Regions from separate parts of the Burkholderia savannae genome, predicted to be linked through region 2. Evidence: predicted binding sites of a transcription regulator. Region 2 holds the regulator's gene; each other region holds the start of a gene.
What was found. The regulator FNR, encoded in region 2, switches genes on or off when oxygen is low (the NO sensors DNR and NnrR bind a similar motif). The targets are predictions, from matches to a motif close to TTGATNNNNATCAA.
Positions count from the first base shown of each region.

Region 1 (7,396 bases), 360 kb from region 2:
GCGTCGGTCGTGCGCTGGCGCACCGCCGCCGACACGCGCAGCAGCGCGACGCATGACGTCACGCATTACGCGGCGATCGACGGCGGCGTGCTGCGCGTGACGCGCGGCTCGCGGATCGAGATCGCGTGCCGCGAGGCGGTGCTCGGCGAGTCGCTCGCCGAGCTCGACGCGATCGTGCGCGGCGTGCGCGCGGCGCAGCTCGACGAGAAGCGCCGCGCGCGGGTCGACGAGACGCGGCTGCACGCGCAGGCGATGCGGCGGCTCCTCACGTATCTGCGGCCCGAGCATGCGAAGGACGGCATGCACGCGCCGCTCAAGCCGGAGACGCTCGAATGACGAAGCCTCGCCCGGCCGATGCGAAGCGCGACGCGGGAGCGGATGCCCGTGCCGGCGCGAAGCCCGCGGCGGCGTCCGCGGCGGGAGACGATGCGAAGCGCGCCGGGCCGCCCGCCGCGCGGGACGTGTCGAAGCGCGACGCGCCGCCGCCCGCCGGCACGGCGCGAACGCCCGCCGCCGACCGCGTCGAACAGGCGGCGCGCACGGCCGCGAAGCGCGCGGCGCGCGGCGCGCGCGATCCGGAGCCGTCGCTCGGCCGGCGCCTCGCGCAGATCGGCGTGCTCGGCTGGACGATCCTCGCGCCGACGCTCGCCGCGCTCGCGCTCGGCCGCTGGCTCGACCGCGCGTTCGCGTCGCGCGTGTTTTTTTCCGCGCCGCTCTTGATGTTCGGCGCGGCGCTCGGTTTCTGGCTCGCATGGCGCTGGATGAAAACTCAACAAGAAGGAGATCGCGATGATTGAAATGTGGGAAGCCGCGCGCGCGTCGTTCGACGGCGTCGCCGTCGCGATCGGGCTTGCAGCGGGGCTCGCGGCGGGCGCGTGCCACTTCGTATCGCTCGGCTGGAACAGCCGCTTGTTCGTCGCGGGCCGCGCGGGCGCGGCGCTCGCGCTGCAGCTTCTGCGGATCGCGCTCGCGGTCGCGGTGCTCGTCGTGCTCGCGCGCGCGGGCGCAGGCATGCTCGTCGCGGGCTCGGCGGGCTTCCTCGCCGCGCGCTCGATCGCGGTGCGCCGCGCGCACGCGCTGACGGGAGCGTGACGATGAACGCGTCGCCGCTGTCGACCGTGCCGGTGTTCTCGATCGGCCCCGTCGGCATCTCGGAGCCCGTGCTCGCGACGTGGGCGATCATGGCGCTGCTCGTCGTGCTCGCGCTCGTCGCGCGCAGGCGGCTGAGCGTCGACGCGCCGTCGCGGCTGCAAAGCGTGCTCGAGCTGTTCGTCGCGACGATCGACGCGCAGATCGCCGACACGATGCAGACGCCGCCCGCGCGCTACCGCGCGTTGATCGGCACGATCTTCGCGCTCGTGTTCTGCGCGAACAGCGCGTCGCTCGTGCCGGGCGTCGAGCCGCCGACCGCGCATCTGGAGACCGACGCCGCGCTCGCGCTCGTCGTGCTCGCCGCGACGCTCTATTACGGCGTGCGCGTGCGCGGCCTGCGCGGCTATCTCGCGACGTTCGCCGAGCCGACCTGGGTGATGATTCCGCTGAACGTCGTCGAGCAGCTGACGCGCACGTTCTCGCTGATCGTGCGCCTGTTCGGCAACGTGATGAGCGGCGTGTTCGTGATCGGCATCGTGCTGTCGCTCGCCGGTCTGTTCGTGCCGATTCCGCTGATGGCGCTCGATCTGCTGACGGGCACCGTGCAGGCGTACATCTTCATGGTGCTGTCGATGGTGTTCATCGGCGCGGCCGTGTCCGGTGAAGAAACTTCCGCGCCGCGGCGCGGGCAGGAGAACTCATGAACAATCTCATCGAAGTGGTCAGCATCGCGGCGGCCGCGCTCGCGGTGTCGTTCGGCGCGATCGGTCCCGCGCTCGCGGAAGGGCGCGCGGTCGGCGCGGCGATGGACGCGATCGCGCGGCAGCCGGATGCGTCCGGCACCGTGTCGCGCACGCTGTTCGTCGGGCTCGCGATGATCGAGACGATGGCGATCTACTGCCTCGTCGTCGCGCTGCTGCTGCTGTTCGCGAATCCGTTCGTCAAGTGACGGGGAGACGGCGATGCGAATCGACTGGTCCACGCTCGCGCTGCAGGCGGTCAACGTCGTCGTGCTCGTGTGGCTGCTGTCGCGCTTCCTGTTTCGGCCCGTCAGCGACATCATCGCGAAGCGCCAGGCCGCCGCGCGCAAGCTGATCGACGACGCGGCGCACGAGCGCGACGCCGCGCGCGCCGAGCACGAACGGGCGCGCGCCGAGCGCGCGTCGCTCGCCGCGGCGCGCGACGACGCGTTGAAGGACGCGCTCGCGCAGGCGGGCGCCGAGCGCGAGCGCCTGATCGAGGCCGCGCGCGCCGACGCGCTGGCGCTGCGTGAAGCGGCGCGCACGCAGGCGCAAGCCGACGCCGCGCAGCGCGCGAAGGAGCTCGACGCGCGCGCGACGCGCCTCGCCGTCGACATCGCCGCGAAGCTGCTCGCGCGGCTGCCCGACAGCGCGCGCGTCGCGGGCTTCGTCGACGGCGTGGCGGCGTCGCTCGCGCGACTGCCGGCCGACGTGCGCGCGTCGCTCGCCGCGAACGACGCGCAAGTGCGGCTCGTCGCGCCGCGCGCGCTGACCTCGCAGGAGGCGGCCGCGTGCCGCGCGGCGTTCGCGGCGAGCGTCGGGCGGCCGCTCGAGGCCGACGTGCGCGTCGATCCCGCGCTGATCGCGGGGCTCGAGCTCGAATCGAAATACGCGAACGTGCGCAACAGCCTGCGCCAGGATCTCGCGACCATCGAGGCGGCGTTGCTGAACGACGATGACGCAAACCATTGACGCAACCGAGGCGGGCTGGCTCGCGCGCCGCCGCGACGCGCTCGCGCGCGTGTCGCTCGCGCCCGTCGCGCAGGCGGTCGGGCGGGTCGAGCGCGTCGCGGACGGGATCGCGTTCGTGTCCGGCCTCGAGGACGCGATGCTCAACGAAGTGCTGCGCTTCGACGGCGGCGTCACGGGTTTCGCGCACACGCTCGACGAGGATCTGATCAGCGTCGTGCTGCTCGATCCGGATGCGAGCGTCGAGGCGCAGGCGGCCGTCGCGCGCACGGGCGCGGTGCTCGAAGTGCCGGTCGGGCCGCAGCTGCTCGGGCGCGTCGTCGATCCGCTCGGCCGCCCGCTCGACGACGGCGCGCCGCTCGGCGCGGCCGGCACGCTGCCGATCGAACGCGCCGCGCCCGCGATCATCGAGCGCGATCTCGTGAGCGAGCCGCTCGACACCGGCGTGCTGATCGTCGACGCGCTCTTCACGATCGGGCGCGGCCAGCGCGAGCTGATCATCGGCGATCGCGCGACCGGCAAGACTTCGCTCGCGATCGACGCGATCGTCAACCAGCGGCACTCGGACGTGATCTGCGTGTACGTGGCGATCGGCCAGCGCGCGAGCGCGGTGCAGCGCGTGATCGACGCGGTGCGCCGCTACGGCGCGCCCGAGCGCTGCATCTTCGTCGTCGCGCCGGCCGCGTCCGCGCCGGGGCTGCAATGGATCGCGCCGTTCGCGGGCTTTTCGATCGCCGAGTATTTCCGCGACCGGGGGCAGCACGCGCTCGTCGTCGTCGACGATCTGACGAAGCACGCGGCGACGCACCGCGAGCTCGCGCTCCTCACGCGCGAGCCGCCCGGCCGCGAGGCGTACCCGGGCGACATCTTCTACGTGCACGCGCGCCTGCTCGAACGCGCGGCGAAGCTGTCGGCGAAGCTCGGCGGCGGGTCGCTGTCCGCGCTGCCGATCGCGGAGACCGACGCGGGCAACCTCGCCGCGTATATTCCGACCAACCTGATTTCGATCACCGACGGGCAGATCGTGCTCGATTCGGCGCTGTTCGCGGCGAACCAGCGGCCGGCCGTCGACGTCGGGCTGAGCGTGAGCCGCGTCGGCGGCAAGGCGCAGCATCCGGCGCTGCGCGGCGCGTCGGGCCGCCTGCGGCTCGACTACGCGCAATTCCTCGAGCTGGAGGCGTTCACGCGCTTCGGCGGGCTTACCGACGCGCGGCTGCGCGCGCAGATCACGCGCGGCGAGCGGATTCGCGCGTCGATCACGCAGCCGCGCTTTCGCGCGCTGCGCACGCTCGACGAAGTGGTGCTGCTGAAGGCGCTCGCGGCAGGCGCGCTCGACACGATGCCGCCGGATCGCATCGCGCCGTTGCGCGAGCGGCTGCCGTCGTGGCTCGACGCGCGGATCGCGGCGCTGACGCCGGCGGGCGCGCCGCCGCGCGACTGGCTCGCGGACGACGCGGCGCTCGCGACGCTCGTGGAATCGGTCGGCGAGCTGCTCGAACGGATCGCGGCTGACGCCGCGCATCTCGCGGCGGGGCATATGCGTTCGGAAGACGCGGCGGGCGACATGGGCGGCGGGCTCCGCGGCGACGACGGCGAACTGGGGAGCGGCCGCGATGCGCCTGCCGACGCGGCGCGCGCCGAACCTGCGCCGCCGCGCGACGCCGAAGCCGACGCGGAGCGCAAGCGATGAGCGACAAGCTTGCCGCGATCGAAGCGCGCACCGACACCGCACGCCAACTGCAGACGGTGATCGGCGCGATGCGGGGCGTCGCCGCCGCGCGCGCGCACGAGGCGCAGCAGCGCTTGCCGGGAATCCGCGCGTCGGCGGCGACGGTCGGCGCGGCGATCGGCGACGCGCTGTCGGCCGGCGCGCCCTCGCGTGACGCCGCGCCCGCCCGCCGGGCCGCGCCGAACGCGCGGCTCGTGATCGTGATGTGCAGCGAGCAGGGATTCGTCGGCGCATACAACGCGCAGATGATCGAATATGCGACGCGGCCCGACGGGGCCGCGTCGCGCGAATACATGATGGTCGGCACGCGCGGCGCGATGCTCGCCGAGGCGGGCGGCGTGCCGCTCGTCTGGAGCATGCCGATGGCGTCGCACGCGGACGACGTCGTGCACCTCGCGAACCGGATCACCGATGCGCTCTACGCGCATCTCGCCGAGCGCGGCGCGCAGCCGGTGTCGATCGTCCACGCGATGCCGGGCGCCGCGCAGCGGCTCGACGTGATCGAGCGCCGCCTGCTGCCGTTCGACTACGCGCGCTTCGACAGCGCGCCGCGCGCGCAGCCGCCGCTCGTGCATCTGCCGCCCGCGGCGCTGCTCGCGGAGCTCGCGCAGGCGTACGTGTTCGTCGAGCTGTGCGAAGCGGCGATGCTCGCGTTCGCGGCGGAGAACGAGGCGCGCACGCGCGCGATGATCGCCGCGCGCGAATCGGTCGAGCGTACGCTCGGCGAGCTGCTGCAGGCGTATCGGATCGCACGGCAGGACGAGATCACGGCGGATATCGTCGAGTTGGCGGCGAGCGCGCTTTGAGTGGGGACGCGAACGAGTCGCGCGGAGCCGGACGCGGCGATGCCGCGCGCGTGCGTCTCGACGATAGGCGCGCACGCGCGCGATGATCGCCGCGCGCGAATCGGTCGAGCGCACGCTCGGCGAGCTGCTGCAAGCGTATCGGATCGCGCGGCGGGGCGAGATCACGGCGGATATCGTCGAGTTGGCGACGCGCGCGATGCGAGTGCGGAAATGCTCACGGCGTGACGTCGCGCGACTCGGCAAGGCCGGCTTCGCAGCCGTCGAACTCGGCGCGTATCCGGTGTGATCGTCGCCGGATCGCACGCTCGGCATCGTGCTGCCGCGCGCTCGCGCTCGTCGGCGACGCACGGCCGAACGGTTTCGATACCCGCGCGTGCGGCGAATCGATCGCATCCGCGGCGAACGGCCGCGCAAGCGGCGAATCGTGTGCGGAACCGCGAGCCGATTGGTGCGCCGATTCGCGAGCCGACTTGTGCGGCGACCCACGCGCCGACTCATGCGCCGACCCACGCGCCGATTCACGCGCCGATTCACGCACCGACTCATGCACCGACCCACGCGCCGACTCATGCACCGACTCACGCACCGACCCACGCACCGACTCACGCACCGACTCACGCACCGACTCATGCGCCGCGCGCACCCGACATGCCGCGGCGCCGCGCAACGCAAGCGAATCGTCAACGGAACCGCGCGACGCGCCGAGCGCGGTTGACGCACGTCAATGACCGGCGCCGTGCGTGATCGATACTCGATCGGGCATCGAACCAACCAGGAGCGACAGATGGCGCAATACATGAAAGCCGCGGTGGTGCACGCATTCGGCGAACCGCTTCGCATCGAGGAAGTCCCGGTGCCGACGCCGGCACCGGGCCAGATTCTCGTGAACATCAAGGCATCGGGCGTGTGCCACACCGATCTGCATGCGGCCGACGGCGACTGGCCCGTCAAGCCGACGCTGCCGTTCATTCCGGGGCACGAGGGCGTCGGCTTCGTCGCGGCGGTTGGAGAGGGCGTCAAGCACGTGAAGGAAGGCGATCGCGTCGGCGTGCCCTGGCTCTGCACCGCGTGCGGCCATTGCGAGTATTGCCAGACCGGTTGGGAGACGCTGTGCCACGAGCAGCAGAACACCGGCTATTCAGTGAACGGCAGCTACGCGGAATACGTGCTCGCCGATCCGAACTACGTCGGCCATCTGCCGAGCAACGTCGCGTTCGACGAGATCGCGCCGATCCTCTGCGCGGGCGTGACCGTCTACAAGGGCATTCGCGTGACCGACACGCGCCCCGGCCAGTGGATCGCGATCTCGGGAGTCGGCGGGCTCGGGCACGTCGCGGTGCAGTATGCGAAGGCGATGGGGCTGCACGTCGTCGCGGTCGACGTCGCGCCGGAGAAACTCGAGCTCGCGCGCAAGCTGGGCGCGGCGTTCGTCGTCGACGCGTCGAAGGACGATCCCGCCGCGGTGATCCAGAAGGAGATCGGCGGCGTGCACGGCGTGCTCGTGACGGCCGTGTCGCGCGGCGCGTTCGCGCAGGCGCTCGGGATGGTGCGGCGCGGTGGGACGATCTCGCTGAACGGATTGCCGCCGGGCGATTTTCCGCTGCCGATCTTCTCTACGGTGCTCAACGGGATCACGGTGCGCGGCTCGATCGTCGGCACGCGGCGCGATTTGCAGGAGTCGCTCGATTTCGCGGCCGAGGGGCTCGTGCGCGCGCATATCCATCGCGACAGGCTCGAGAACATCAACAGCGTGTTCTCGGCGCTGCGGGAAGGGAAGGTCGACGGGCGGATCGTGTTGACCGGCGAGTGATGCAAAGGGGCGCGGGCGGCGGGGCCGCTTGCGCCGAGCGGATCGCGCATCGCCACGGAGCTTACGTTTCGTCTTGCCGTGGTTGTGACGCGAGCCGGGGCGTTTCTCGCGCACGTGCCGCATCGGGACGAGAAGACAGGATGGGAATCGAGGCCGCACGCGTTTGGCGGGCATTCGATCGTGCAGGAATCGCGACAGAAAAGGAAATAGAATGATCGGGTGACGGCCGCGCATCGAGATGCGCGTCGCG
Region 1 is NZ_CP013418.1:2,613,478-2,620,873, forward strand. It holds gene WS78_RS32530 (F0F1 ATP synthase subunit epsilon) at 1-336, shown strand, start outside; gene WS78_RS32535 (AtpZ/AtpI family protein) at 333-797, shown strand; gene WS78_RS32540 (N-ATPase subunit AtpR) at 790-1,092, shown strand; gene WS78_RS32545 (F0F1 ATP synthase subunit A) at 1,095-1,796, shown strand; gene WS78_RS32550 (F0F1 ATP synthase subunit C) at 1,793-2,041, shown strand; gene WS78_RS32555 (F0F1 ATP synthase subunit delta) at 2,055-2,804, shown strand; gene WS78_RS32560 (F0F1 ATP synthase subunit alpha) at 2,788-4,491, shown strand; gene WS78_RS36740 (F0F1 ATP synthase subunit gamma) at 4,488-5,336, shown strand; gene WS78_RS32565 (hypothetical protein) at 5,419-5,622, shown strand; gene adhP (alcohol dehydrogenase AdhP) at 6,121-7,146, shown strand.
Region 1: adhP (alcohol dehydrogenase AdhP) is a predicted target of FNR. The motif match lies at 6,048-6,061, and genes of this name have one in related genera.

Region 2 (7,396 bases):
ATCGATTTGCGGATACGTCCTGCGCCGGCGGCGCGCCGCCCATCGGCTGCGCGAGCGATAGCGACGGCGACGGCGACGGCGACGACATCCGCGCCGCCGCCGGCATCGCCCGCACCGGCCGGCGATCGGCCCGCTTCGCCGCGGCCGCCGCCCTACCAGCTCGGATTGTTCCTCCCGACTCTGCGCCCGGTACTCGGCCGCGCAAACTTGTAAGGCAGCTCCTGCCGATCGAGATATGCCTGAATCGTCGGCCACTGGGCGTCCGCGAGCAGCATCTCGCAGACATGCGGCACATCGGGCGAAGCGCCGCCCACGCCGATCAGGTCCGGCAGCGCGTACCGGTTGGCGTCTTCGGTCAACACCTCGAGTGCGACATACGGCATGTGTCCTCCTTTTCCGGTTGGACGAAACCGAACGAAACGGGCGGCGGGCGGGCGCGGCGGCCGCGCCCTTGCGCATGCGGCCTCGGCGCTCGCACGCGGCCTTCGTCGATCGTCGTAAGAAATGTCGGGAACGCTCTCGCCCGACGCGTTTCAAACCAGCATCGATTCGCGCCGCTCGGCGAACGTGCCCGGGGCTCGGCCAAGTCTATTACGGCGCCGCGACACGCGACGCGAACCGATCCGGCCGATACGCCGATCGCGCGCAAAAAATCCGCCGCGACCGACGGAATCCTGAAAAGTCCGGCGCCGCGTTTACTTCGCCGCGCCGGATCGCTGCGCATCGAGTTCGCTGCGCCCTGGTCAGTAATCGTTTACTTTGTAAAAAGACGTCGTCAAACCCAACCGGCCGAACGGCCGATCTTTTCTCAACCGCACCACGGAGACATCATGTATCAGCGCATTCTTGTCGCAGTCGACGGCAGCGAAACGGCACGCCACGCATTCGACGCGGCGCTCGGCATCGCCAGGACGAGCGGCGCGGAGCTGCAGCCCTTCTACGTCGTGGAGAACGCCGCGATCTACTACAACGTGCCCGGCTACGATCCGTCGATCCTGCGCACGCAACTGCTTCAGCAGGGCAACGATCTGGCGAAGGAATTCGCGCAGAAGATGCACGAAGCCGGCGTGAAGGGCGCGCTGAAGATCGGCGAGGCGACGTCGCTCGCCGACGTGCCGTCGCTCATCGTCGAAGGCGCGAAAGCGTTCGGCGCGGACTTGCTCGTGCTCGGCACGCATGGCCGCCGCGGTTTCAAGCGGCTCGTGCTCGGCAGCGTCGCCGAACAGTGCGTGCGGCACTCGGCGCTGCCCGTGCTGCTGATCCCGGCCGCCGCGCATCCGGAAGATCGGGAACACTGATCGAACGCAACGGCTGCGATGTTTCGCCGCAACCACGCGTTGCGGCCGAACAAGGAAATCGCACGGGGAGTCGCGGCGTTTTGTCGCTAAACAGGCTTAGCCCACGATGGGACAATGGCTTTACCGATTCAACCTCAGAGTCATCCATCATGCTTACGCCCGTCGCCCGACCCGCCGCCGCCGCGGCTCCCGTCCATGCCACCAGCACGTGGGCGCCGCGCCAGGCCGCACACTGCTCGACGTGCGCGATGCGCCACCTCTGCATGCCCCAGGGGCTCGCGCCCGAAGCGCTCGCGCGCCTCGAATCCGTGATCTGCAGCGCCCGCCCGGTTCGACGCGGCGAGACGCTGTTCCGCGAAGGCGACTCGTTCGACAACCTGTACGCGGTCCGCTCGGGATCGCTGAAAACCATCGCGACGCGCCATGACGGCCGCGAACAGGTCACCGGCCTGCACCTCGCGGGCGAAGCCCTCGGCCTCGACGGCATCTGCGACGACGCGCATCCGCGCACCGCGGTCGCGCTCGAGGACAGCTCGGTCTGCGTGATCCCGTACAGCGCGCTGAAGACGCTGTGCTCGGAAGCCGGCACGATGCAGTTGCGCATGCACAAGCTGATGAGCGAGCAGATCGTTCGCGAAACGTCGCAGACGATGGTGCTCGGCTCGCTGAACGCCGAGGAGCGCGTCGCGGCGTTCCTGCTCGACGTGTCGTCGCGCTACATGAAGCGCGGCTATTCGCCGAACGAATTCAACCTGCGGATGACGCGCGAGGACATCGGCAGCTATCTCGGCATGACGCTCGAGACGGTCAGCCGCACGCTGTCGAAGTTCCACAAGCGCGGCCTGATCGAGATGCAGGGCCGGACGGTGCGCATCGTCGATTTCGACGGCCTGCATCGCCTGTAATCCCGCGCCCGCCGTCGCGCCTTTCCTCGCGCCGAATCAATCCAGAAACTGCGCGGCGCTCGCCTTGAGCGCCGCGCTAAACTCGTCCAGCCAGCCGATCGACAATCGCCAGCTCTGCCAGTAGAGCTCGACGTCGATGCTTCTTCCCTCCGACAAATCGACGAGCTCGCCCGCGGCGATCTGACGCTCGACCATCCGCTCCGGACACATGCCCCAGCCGAGCCCCGCCTCGCACGCGCGCAGGTAGCCCGCGACGTGCGGAATCCAGTGCTGCGGCGGATCGAGATCCACGCGCGTCACGCGCCGGATGAAGCGCGCCTGCAGGCTGTCCTTCGGATTGAACATCACGCACGGCGCGTGCCGCAGCGCGTCGCGGTTGACGCCGTTGCCGAAATAGCGCGCGTGGAACGCGGGCGAGCACACCGCGTGATAGCGCATCCGGCCGAGGCGCGTCGAACGGCAGCCCTGGATCGGCTCGGCGAGCGCCGTCACCGCGCCCTGCACGCTGCCGTCGCGAATCCGCTCGGCGGTGTAGTCCTGATCGTCGATCACGAGATCGAGCAGCGTGCCGCTCTCCGCGCAAAACGGGCCGACCGCATCGACGAACCAGGTCGCGACGCTGTCGTCGTTGACGGCGACGCGCAGCGTCGGCCACGGCCCCGTTGCCGCGCCGGCGAATCCGGGCACGTGCGCCGACAATTCGGCTTCGAGCATGCGCACGCGCTCGGTGTGGCGGCACAGCAGCGCGCCCGACGTCGTCGCGACGCACGGCTGCCCGCGCTTGACGAGCACGCTGCCCACTCGCTCCTCCAGCAGCTTCACGCGCTGCGACACCGCGGAAGGCGACACATTGAGCGCTTTCGCCGCCCGCTCGAACGAGCCGTGGCGGATCACTTCGGCGAGCGCATCGAGCAACGCGTAGTCGATCATCAGTTTTCCTTAATCCGCATTAGATTATTTAGCTTTTCTAATTCCGGCGATCACCGCAGACTAGCGCCTCTCGTTCCATTAGTCCATCGCCTGAATCAGCAACGAACATGAACTGGATCGCTTTTTCCCACGGCGCGATGCTGTGCGCATCGCTCATCGTCACCATCGGCGCGCAGAACGCGTTCATCCTCCGGCAAGGAATCATGCGCTCGCACGTCGGCAAGATCGTGCTGCTCTGCACGCTGTCGGACATGCTCCTGATCGGCGCGGGCGTCGGCGGCGCATCGGTGCTCGTCGAGCGTTATCCGACCTTCGTTCACGCGGTGCTGTACGTCGGCCTCGCGTATCTTGCGTGGTTCGGCCTGAGCGCGCTGCGCCGCGCGTTCAAGCCCGGGCACGGGACGCTCGACGCAACGGGCGCGGCCGTCGCGCCGCCCGCGCAGCGCGCATGGCCGATCGTGCTGATGACGCTCGCGTTCACGTGGCTCAATCCGCACGTCTATCTCGACACGTTCCTCTTGATCGGCACGGCGGGCGCGCGCGAACCGGAAGGCGCGCGCAGCGCGTTCGCGATCGGCGCGATGGCGGTCAGCGCGATCTGGTTCGTCGCGCTCGGCTACGGCGCGCGATTGCTCGCGCCGTGGTTCAAGCGGGCGCTCGCATGGCGCGTGCTCGACGGCGCGATCGGCGGCATGGTGCTGTTTCTCGCCGCGGTGCAATTGAGGTGACGGCGCGGCTGCGCGCGCCGGGTCGCGCAATGCGCAGCGAGCGGCGCTCGCGCGCGAACGAAGCCGTGCGTGCCGTATTGGCCGCGCACGCGCCTCGTATCGGCTGAATATCGGCTGAATATCGGCTGAATCGAGAACTTCGACGCGCCAGGGCGTGACTTGCGCCGCGGCGCGCATCCGTCAGGCATGCGATGTCTCGCGCCGAATGCAATACACGACATGCCGGCGCAGCGAATGTCCTTCGGGAAGCGCGGGATGGTCGAAATCGCGCGAGGCCGCGCGCTGCATGCCGATCCAGGTCATGACGCGTTGCGATCGAAGATTCGTGGCGGCTGCCCATGCGAATGCTTCGGCCAGCCGATGATCGCCGAACGCATCCGCGAGCGCCGCGCGGGCGGCCTCCGTCATGTATCCGCGCCCCCACGCAAGGCGCGCTTGCCGCCACGCGATTTCCACGCACGGCGCCATCGGATGCCCGCCCTCGAGCACGCGACGAAGCCCGCAAAGGCCGATCAACGCACCGTCGGCCCGCGTTTCGACGGCCCACGGGCCGAAGCCGTACGCATCGAAATGCGCGTCGAAGCGGCCGATGTCGTCGCGCGCGTCGGCGAGCGTCATCGGCGCGCGCCGCCCGAGCCACGCGATGACTTCGGCGTCCGAATTCAACGCCGCCCACGCGCGCGCATCGTCATCGCGCCAACGGCGCAGAATCAGACGGTTCGTCTCGATATTCGCCGGTTGACTCATCCTTCGATCCGAATCGGGCGGCGGCCGCGCGATCGGCGGCGGCGCGGCACGCTCGATGAGCGATGCAGCCCGGCGCGTTCGCGACCGAAAGATCGCGACGTCGCAGGCCGAGCGGCGGCGCATGCGGCCGAATCGCATGCGACGCGGCATTGTGCCGAATTCCGACGATCGAATCGCGATCGCGGCGGCAGTGTGAGAATCGACACGGCACGACACGACACGGCACGCAGCGCCGCGAGCCGTCGCATTCCGCCATGCCGCACGCATCATGTGCGACGTAACGGCGGATGCGACCGTGCAGCCCGCCGTGCCCCGGCGCGCTCAGCGCTTGCGGATCAGCACGTCGGGCGTGAGCTCGCCGCAGCCGTTCACCCCCAGCATCGCCATGTTGCGGTCCACTTCCTCGCGCAGCAGGCGGATCGCATGCGCGACGCCGGCCTCGCCCGCCACGGCCGCCGCATAGTTGAACGGCCGCCCGACGAACACCATGCGCGCGCCCAGCGCCAGCGCCTTCAGCACGTCCGATCCCCGGCGAAAGCCGCTGTCGATCATCACCGGGTAATCGTCGCCGACGGCCTGCACGACGTCGCGCAAGATCCGCAGCGGCGACGCTGCGCCATCGAGCTGCCGGCCGCCATGGTTCGACAGGATCACGCCGTCGGCGCCCGCGTCGCGCGCGATCAGCGCATCCTCGACGCTGAGAATGCCCTTGATCACCAGGTCGCCCTGCCATTGCTCGCGGATTTGCCGCACGTGCGCCCAACTGAGGTGATCGCGCGCGGAGAAATCGCGCAGCACGTTGGCGGAAAGGATCGGCGCGCCGCGCGTCGCAAAGGAATTCTCGAAGTGCGGCATTCCGTGCGCGAGCAGCGTGCGCGCGAACGTGCGCAGCAGCCAGCGCGGCCGCGTCAGCCCGTCCCAGAGCAGGCGCGCGCCGGGGCGCAGCGGCGTCGAAAAGCCCGTGCGCACGTTGTTTTCGCGATTCGCGGACACGGGAATGTCGACGGTGACCACGAGCGTTCGGTAGCCTGCGCGCGCCACGCGTTCGAGCAGTGCGCGAATGCGCTCGGCGTCTCCCGGAAGGTACGCCTGGAACCACGTACCCGGCGCGGCGGCGGCCACATCCTCCAGCGGAATCAGCGACGAGCCGCTCATGATCGACGCAATCCCCGCGCGCTGCGCGGCGCGCGCCAGCACGACGTCGCCGCGATAGGCCGACAGCGCGCAGATGCCCATCGGCGCAATGCCGAACGGCGACGCATAGCGCCGCCCGAACAATTCCACCGCCTGCTGCCGCCGGGAAACGTCGCACAGCACGCGCGTGACGAAACCGTATTCGTCGAACACGTCGCGGTTGTCGTCGCGGGTGCGGTTGTCTTCCGCCGCGCCGCTGACGTAGCCGAAGATCGGGCGCGGCAGCGCGCGGCGCGCCTTGGCCTCGAAGTCTTGCAGGCTCAGCACGTCGTGCAGGACGCGCGGCGGCTTGCCGGTGCTGGCCGCAGGCCGGCCGTCTTCCGCGATGGGAGAGGTAAGGGTGCTCATCTATGGGCTTTCCTGATGCGACGCTGCCATTCTATGCAGCCGATGTATCGATAAAAAGCGATAATCTTCAAACGAAATCGTTCGATAAAAGCGAAGAACCATGGCAACTCCGACGCTCAAGCAACTGGACGCCTTCTATTGGGCGGCGACCTGCGCCAATTTCTCGACGGCGGCGCAGCGGCTTCACCTGTCGATCTCTTCGTTGTCCAAGCGGATCAACGAACTGGAGCAGGCCGTGGGACGCACGCTGTTCGACCGCAGCGGCCACCGCGCCGTGCTGACCGAGGACGGCGAAACGCTGCTGCCGGCCGCCGTTCGCGTTCTGGAAGCCGTCGCGGCGTTGCAGGACGCGTTCGCGGAAGACAAGGGATTGACGGGCCGCCTGCGCTTCGGCGTCGGCGAGCTGTCGGCGCTGACCTGGCTGCCTCGCTTCGTCGCGGCCGTTCAGAAACTGCATCCGCAGTTGATCCTCGAGCCGTATGTCGACGTCGGCGCGGCGCTCGAAGAGAAAGTGGATGCGGGAGAACTCGATTTCGCGGTGGTCGCGGGCCGTTCGTCGCGCGGCAGCATCCTGTCGCAGCCGGTGGCGGAAGCGCGGTTCGCGTGGATGGCCGCGGAGAAATTGGTCGACGGCGAACGCACGTTGACGCCCGAGCTGATCGCGCGCCATGCGCTCGTCATTCTGCCTTCCGGCTCGGGCGTCACGCGCATCCTCGACGAATGGCTGCTCGCCTGCGGCATCGACCATCCGCGACGCATCACCTGCAACAACTGGAGCGCGGTGGCGGGCATGCTGCGCGAAGGCGTCGGCATCGGCTTCCTGCCCGCCGATTGGGCCGATGCGCGAACGGGCGGCGGCCTCGTGCAATTGACGAGCGAGCCGCCGCTGTCGCCGCTCAACTATGCGTTCCAGTGGCGGCGCGGCGACATGCGCGGGCTGATTCCGTCGATGCTGGCGCTGGTGCGGCGGCATGCGGATTTTCGCTGAGCGGGCGCACGGCGGCTCGCGTCAGGAAATCTCGCGCCCTTTCGTCTCGGGCAGCAGCAGCGCCGCCATCAGCACGATCACATAGGCGCCGCCCGCGAACATGCCGATGGCCGTGCCGAGGCCGCCCGTTTTCGCGAGATAGCCGACCAGGCTCGGAAACAGCGCGCCGATGCCGCGTCCGAAGTTGTACGCGAACCCTTGCCCGTTCGCGCGCACCGCGGACGGGAAAAGCTCGGTCAGATACGCGCCCATGCCGCT
Region 2 is NZ_CP013418.1:2,257,794-2,265,189, reverse strand. It holds gene WS78_RS31050 (hypothetical protein) at 153-383, opposite strand; gene WS78_RS31045 (universal stress protein) at 831-1,298, shown strand; gene fnr (fumarate/nitrate reduction transcriptional regulator Fnr) at 1,448-2,203, shown strand; gene WS78_RS31035 (LysR family transcriptional regulator ArgP) at 2,240-3,133, opposite strand; gene WS78_RS31030 (LysE/ArgO family amino acid transporter) at 3,241-3,861, shown strand; gene WS78_RS31025 (GNAT family N-acetyltransferase) at 4,042-4,608, opposite strand; gene WS78_RS31020 (alpha-hydroxy acid oxidase) at 4,930-6,150, opposite strand; gene WS78_RS31015 (LysR family transcriptional regulator) at 6,251-7,138, shown strand; gene WS78_RS31010 (MFS transporter) at 7,160-7,396, opposite strand, start outside.

Region 3 (7,396 bases), 850 kb from region 2:
CCATGCGATGGAGAAGCTCGCGGACAGCGGCCTGCTCGACGGCGTGCTCGATCTCACCACCACCGAAGTCTGCGACCTGCTGATGGGCGGCGTGCTCGCGTGCGGCGAGGATCGCTTCGACGCGATCGCGCGCAGCAAGACGCCGTACGTCGGCTCGTGCGGCGCGCTCGACATGGTGAACTTCAGCCACATCGACACGGTGCCGCCCCGCTACGCCGGCCGCCTGCTGTACAAGCACAATCCGCAAGTCACGCTGATGCGCACGACGCCGGCCGAGAACCGCCTGATCGGCGAGTGGATCGGCGCGAAGCTGAACGCGTGCGACGGCCCCGTGCGGTTCCTGATTCCCGAAGGCGGCGTGTCGGCGCTCGACGCGCCGGGCCAGGCGTTCTGGAGCCCGGAAGCCGACGCGGCGCTGTTCGACGCGCTCGAGGCGACGGTCGTCCAGACAGAGCGCCGCCGCCTCGTGCGCGTGCCCGCGCACATCAACGATCCACGGTTCGCCGACGTCGCCGTCGAACACTTCTTATCGCTTCTCGCAGCACACCGGAATTGAAGATGAAGAGACTTTCACGCGCCGAGATCCTCGAGAAACTGCGCGCGGCCATTGCGCGCGGCGAGCCGATCATAGGCGGCGGCGCGGGGACGGGCCTGTCCGCGAAATGCGAGGAAGCGGGCGGCATCGACCTCATCGTGATCTACAACTCGGGCCGCTACCGGATGGCCGGGCGCGGCTCGCTCGCGGGCCTGCTCGCGTACGGCAACGCGAACGAGATCGTCGTCGACATGGCGCGCGAGGTGCTGCCCGTCGTCAAGTCGACGCCCGTGCTCGCCGGCGTGAACGGCACCGATCCGTTCTGCAACTTCGACGCGTTTCTCGACGAGCTGATCCGGCTCGGATTTTCCGGCGTGCAGAACTTCCCGACCGTCGGCCTCATCGACGGCAACTTCCGCGCGAATCTCGAGGAGACCGGGATGGGCTACGCGCTCGAAGTCGACATGATCCGCCTCGCGCACGGCAAGGGCCTGCTGACGACGCCTTACGTGTTCAGCGAAGCCGACGCGATCGCGATGGCCGAAGCCGGCGCGGACATCGTCGTCGCGCATCTCGGCCTCACGACGGGCGGCACGATCGGCGCGAACACCGCGCGCACGCTCGCCGATTGCGTGCCGCTCGTGCGCAACTGGGCCGATGCGGCAAAATCCGTGCGCGACGACATGATCGTGCTCTGCCACGGCGGCCCGATCGCGTCGCCCGAGGACGCCGCGTACATCCTGCGCGCGTGTCCGCAGTGCCACGGTTTCTACGGCGCGAGCTCGATGGAGCGCCTGCCCGCCGAAACCGCATTGACCGACATGACGCGGCGCTTCAAGGAGATCGACAGGCGCGTCGCGTCATGACCCGCGCGCGAAGCGCGCGCCTTGCACGAGAAACCGAACGACGATGAACCACACCTCCTTCGCCAGCAGTGTCATCGACGCGCCGATCGAGCGCGTCTGGGCGTTCTTCCGCGATTTCGACGGCCTCGCCGCGTTCCATCCGGCGATCGTCGAGAGCCGGCTCGAGCCCGGCCCGGACGCTTACACGGTGGGCGCGATCCGCCATCTGACGCTGTCGGACGGCTACGTCCGCGAAAAACTGCTGAAGCTCGACGAACCGAATCACGCGCTCGAGTATTCGATCATCGAGACGTCGATGCCGGTGCGCGACTATGTCGCAGGCGTGGAGCTCTTCCCCGTCACCGATTCGGGCAAGACGTTCGCGCAATGGTGGGCGAACTTCACGACGCAAGGCGTCGAGTTGCAGCCGGTCGCGGCGTCGATCAGCGAGCACGTGTTCGCGGCGGGGTTCCGCTCGCTCGCGGACAGGTTGCGCGTGCGCTGACTTGCGTGCGCGCTGACGTGTCGCACGCAGCCGTGCCGTTTCGTCGCGCCGCCGCCCATCGCGGGCATCGCGCGCGGCTTGCCGGCGAGCTTCGCCGCCGCCTTGCCGCACCGCCCATGCGCGGCGCGGCGGCACGGCGGCGCAGCGCCGCCGGCCGTTTCTCGGGTTCTGGCAATGGCCCTCGGATAAAGCCGGAACCTTTTTGGCCGACCGTGACCGGTCGGCCACTTTCTATCCGCAAGCGCGCCGCGCACGACGGCGCATCCCCACGCAGCAGACGAACGGATCGCGCGTAACGCGCGATCCGTTCGCACACCGCAATACCTGCGACAAGCGGGCGCAGCCGCTTCTCCAGAAATTCATCTGGATTAAGTTATTCGCCGCCCCGCGCCTGCCCACAAAGATGCATTTGCTGCGCATCAATACTCGCCTGCCTCGCGATCGATAGCTTGGAGGAAACGAAGCCAGCGAGGGGCTAATCATGAAAGAAGACCTGCAATCGATCCGTGGCCAACTGCGCGCCACGTTCCTGTCCGTCCTGTTCGGCGCCGTCGTCGCGACGAGCGCGCATGCCGCAACGGCGAGCGCATCCGGCAAGATTCCCGGCGACTTCGGCCCGCCGCAAGGCGAGCCGATCCACGCGACGCTCGTGAGCCCGCCGAACGTGCCGCCGCCCATCGCTCGCCGCTATCCGGCGAAAGTCATCGTCGATCTCGAAGTGATCGAGAAAGTGATGCCGATCGCGGACGGCGTGAACTACACGTTCTGGACCTTCGGCGGCGCGGTGCCCGGCAACTTCATCCGCGTGCGGCAAGGCGACACGGTCGAGTTCCATCTCAAGAACCGTCCGGACAGCAAAATGCCGCACAACATCGATCTGCACGCGGTGACGGGGCCGGGCGGCGGCGCGACGTCGAGCTTCACCGCGCCCGGCCACGAATCGCGCTTCACGTTCAAGGCGCTGAACGAAGGGCTCTTCGTGTATCACTGCGCGACCGCGCCCGTCGGCATGCATGTCGCGAACGGGATGTACGGCCTGATTCTCGTCGAGCCGCCCGAAGGGCTGCCGAAGGTCGACCACGAGTACTACGTGATGCAGGGCGATTTCTACACGAACGGCAAATATCGCGAGAAGGGGCTGCAATCGTTCGACATGGACAAGGCGATCGACGAGCGCCCGACCTACGTCGTCTTCAACGGCGCCGAAGGCGCGCTGACGGGCGACAAGGCGATGCGCGCGCGCACCGACGAGACGGTGCGCCTCTTCATCGGCAACGGCGGGCCGAATCTCGTGTCGAGCTTCCACGTGATCGGCGCGGTGTTCGACAAAGTGCGCGCGGACGGCTCCAGCGTCACGCAGAACGACGTGCAGACGACGCTGATTCCGGCGGGCGGCGCGGCGACGATCGAATTCCATACGCGCGTGCCGGGCAACTATACGTTCGTCGATCACTCGATCTTCCGCGCGTTCAACAAAGGCGCGCTCGCGATCCTGAAAGTCGATGGTCCGGACAACAAAGCAATTTATTCGGGCAAGGAGCTCGATACGCTTTATAGCGGCGACAGCGTCAACGCCGCGGCGGGATCGGGTTCAACGGGATCGCCGGCGGCGGCCGCCGGCACGAAAGACGGCACGAAAGGCGGCGCCTCGCTCGTCAAGACGAGCGGCGCGCCGCTGTCACTGCCGGCGCAAGTGAAAGCGGGCGGCGCGGTGTTCGCGAGCACTTGCGCCGTGTGCCATCAGAGCGGCGGCACCGGCTTGCCGGGCGTGTTCCCGCCGCTTGCCGGCTCCGATTTCCTTGCGGCGAATCCGCAGCGCGCGATCGGCATCCTGCTGCACGGGCTGAACGGCAAGGTGACGGTCAACGGCCGCGACTACGACTCGGCGATGCCGCCGATGGCGCAGCTGACCGACGACGAAGTCGCGAACGTGCTGACGTACGTGCTCAACAGCTGGAACAATCCGGGCGGCCGGATCGGCGCGGACGAAGTCGCGAAGGCGCGCGCGAAGACGCCCGCCGTCGCCGAAGCGTCGCACTGACCGCCGACATCGGGGAGAACCGCCATGCGCGCCTCGAAACCGTCGTCCATGTGTTGCGCCGCGAGCGCGGCCCGGCTGGCCGGCATCGCGATCGTCGCCGCGGCGCTTGCCCTCGCCGCGGGCGGCGCGCACGCCGCGCGCTTCGTGCGGCTGCCGGGCGGCGACTTCGAAAGCGCGCTGCCGCAGGACGTCCCAGGCCGCTCGACGCCCGTTCGCATCGACGCGTTCGAGTTGCAGGACACGCCCGTGACCGTCCGCGCGTTCTCGGCGTTCGTGAGCGCGCATCCCGAATGGCGGCGCGACCGCGTCGCGCGCGTGTTCGCCGGGCCCGCGTATCTCGCCGACTGGGCCGATCCGTTGCATGCGGCGCCGCAAACGCCGCCCGACGCGCCGGTCACGGGCGTCAGCTGGTTCGCCGCGCGTGCGTACTGCGCCAGCGAACGCGCGCGGCTGCCGACGTGGCTCGAATGGGAATACGCGGCGGCGGCCGACGCGACGCGCCCCGACGCGCGCAACGATCCGCTGTGGCGCCGGCAGATTCTGTCGTGGTACGAACAGCCTGCCGCGCGCGTGCTGCCGCCCGTCGGCGGCGTGCCGAACGTCTACGGCGCATACAACCTGCACGGGCTGATCTGGGAATGGGTCGACGATTTCAATGCGCTCTTCATCAGCGGCGACAGTCGCACGCAAGGCGACCCGGACCAGCAACGATTCTGCGGCGCCGGCGCGATCAGCATCGTGCGCCGCGACAGCTATGCGGTGCTGATGCGCGTCGCGCTGCTGTCTTCCCTCACCGGCGCGGATTCGACCGGAAGCCTCGGCTTTCGCTGCGCCCGTTCGATTTCAGGAGATCAACGATGAAGCCAGGACATCGCATCCGGCGCGGCGCGCTCGCGCTGTGCGTCGCAGCATGCGTCGCGACGACCGCTCGAGGCGCGGGCGTCGCCACATCGGCCGCGGCCACCGCGGCCGCCCCCTCGGCGGCGACGGATTCGCTCTATCAGACGAGCACGCTGCTGACCGATCAGGATGGCAAAACATTTCGTCTCGCCGATTTGCGCGGAACGCCGACGCTCGTCAGCATGTTCTATACGTCGTGCAAGATGGTGTGCCCGATGCTGTTCGAGACGATCGGCCTCACGCTCGACGCGGGCGGCGAAGCGGCGCGCAAGCGAATCAAGGTCGTCGCGGTGACGATCGATCCCGATCGCGATTCGGTCGCGGTGCTGCGCAAGACGGCGAACGCGCACGGCCTCGACGCGCGCTGGCGGCTCGCGCGCACCGACCGCGACAACACGCGGACGGTCGCCGCGCTGTTCGGCGTTCAGTACCGGAAGCTCGCGAGCGGCGAGTTCAATCATTCGAGCACGATCGTGCTGCTCGACGCCGACGGCCGCATCGTCGCGCGTACGAACACGCTCGGCGAGACGGACCCGGCGTTCGTCGACGCGATGCGCAGACAGCTCGCCGCGCAATGAGGCGAAGCGCAGTGTGCGGTGTGCGGTGTGCGGCGCGGCGCGGCGCGGCGCGGCGTAGAGCGTGCGCGCTTCGGCCAGCGCGCACGCGTCGAAATAAAAAAGCGATCGCCGATCACGGCGATCGCGAAAGCCGCCTGTTCCGAGGCAGATCGGAAGGGCTGACAGGCGGCGGCCTAACTCATCGCGCGATCACGGCTTGCCTTCTTTGCGGCCGTTTTCACGCGGATCGATCATCGGATGCCGGACAGATCAGGCGCGCCGACACAGCCGGGCGCGAACAAGCTGCGTGTGGCGTGATGAAAATGGACGAACGCCGTGCGCGCGTGCCCGCATGAAAATGCTTGCGCGCGCAACACGCTGCCCGGGCCGAGCGATCGGCGCTCGTCACGCATGTCACGGCGGCTGCCGCCGATGCGAGCATGCAGCGCCGCCATCGTCGCCGTGAAGCTCGGCCAGCGATCGTGCTCTCTCACGCGCATCCGTCAGTCAAATCCGGAGCAACGTCCGCACATCGGCCTAGGGCCTGTTCCCGCTAATAACGGGCTTGCGCTGGCCGCCAGAAGGGCCGAGCGCAAGGATTGCGACGAAGCGAATACTCGACGTATTCGCGAGGAGCATGGCGCAGCGATCGGCCCTTCTGGCGGCCAGCCCCTCGACGGATTTTTTCGATCACGGGAACGTGCCTTTGCGCCCGCATGGCGGCGTCGTTCGTCGTTGCAATAGCGACGGCTATTGCGCCTCCTCTCTCCTTGCCATGCGGGCGCAAAGGCACGTTCGCAAGCCCGTTATTAGCGGGAGCAGGCCCTAGCCGGTTTATCTCGTCGTCGCCTTCTTAAGCGAGGCTCACTGAATCCCCGCAGCCTCCGCCACGCCGCCCGGCGGCCACGCATACAGGCAGCGCCCCACGAATTGCCCGTTCCTTCCACCCGGCGCGAGCATCGATTCAACTGATCGATTGATCCCCGCCGCATCCCGATCTTGTCCATCTACCGGGCCGCATCGACCTATCGCATTGCCTCGACCTGAACCCTTTCGGCGCTCCTCCAGCATTTCGACTGACCGATTTCCCTGTCAATGACGATTCCGCTCAGCGATCGGAACCTGGGATTTCATCGACACATCGAATCGCGTCCGCGATCTGAGCATTTTTTCGCTGGCTTCGTCATTCGACAGACGAATTACAAGCACGACCTGCAACTTCTCTTTTAATAACTCAGACAGCTACTGCGTCAAGCCTATTTCCATATTGCAAAAACAATAATTATCTTAAGGGAGATAATATGGATGAATTGGCAACCCATCGAAACTCGTAGATCTAACAGGTACTCCCTCCGTAACCGACCGAGCGGCACCACACTCGGCACAAGCCATGTGCACGCGCCCACAACCATTCATGTCCAACATGCACAAATGGATAATCGAACATATATTATTTATATCTTTAATTCATTTCCACAAACTTTACGCCCTCCGCCAAAACACAAAACAATCGAAACCATCCCGATCAAAAAAACGAATGAATCGGCCTTCCGGATTGATCGCATAATCTCTCGCAGATCCCGTTTTACTCGCCGATTAACAACGGAACCATCGGGTATCATGCCGAAGCTCGTCGAATGAACAAGGTTCTTCCGTCCACGCGCCTGAACGACCGAATTTGGTTGATCGAGAATCGAAATACCGAAACCAGGAATCCCAAAAACATGAATTCATCGCCGAACCGAGGCGCCATGGAGCTTGGCAAGCAATCCAAGTACGAATCCACGTACAACCCGGAGAAGCTTTTCGCGATTCCGCGCACGATCAAGCGCGAGGAAATCGGCATCACGGGCCCGTTGCCGTTCTTCGGCGTCGACGTGTGGAACCACTACGAGCTCTCGTGGTTGACGCCGCGCGGCGTGCCGCGCGTCGCGATCGCGACGATCGTCGTGCCGTGCGCATCGCCGAACGTGATCGAGTCGAAATCGATGAAGCTGTATTTCAACACCTTCA
Region 3 is NZ_CP013418.1:280,427-287,822, reverse strand. It holds gene WS78_RS22205 (Tm-1-like ATP-binding domain-containing protein) at 1-556, shown strand, start outside; gene WS78_RS22200 (phosphoenolpyruvate hydrolase family protein) at 559-1,401, shown strand; gene WS78_RS22195 (SRPBCC family protein) at 1,445-1,885, shown strand; gene nirK (copper-containing nitrite reductase) at 2,367-3,926, shown strand; gene WS78_RS22180 (formylglycine-generating enzyme family protein) at 3,951-4,787, shown strand; gene WS78_RS22175 (SCO family protein) at 4,784-5,404, shown strand; gene WS78_RS22170 (hypothetical protein) at 5,635-5,838, opposite strand; gene queF (NADPH-dependent 7-cyano-7-deazaguanine reductase QueF) at 7,135-7,396, shown strand, end outside.
Region 3: nirK (copper-containing nitrite reductase) is a predicted target of FNR. The motif match lies at 2,295-2,308, and genes of this name have one in related genera.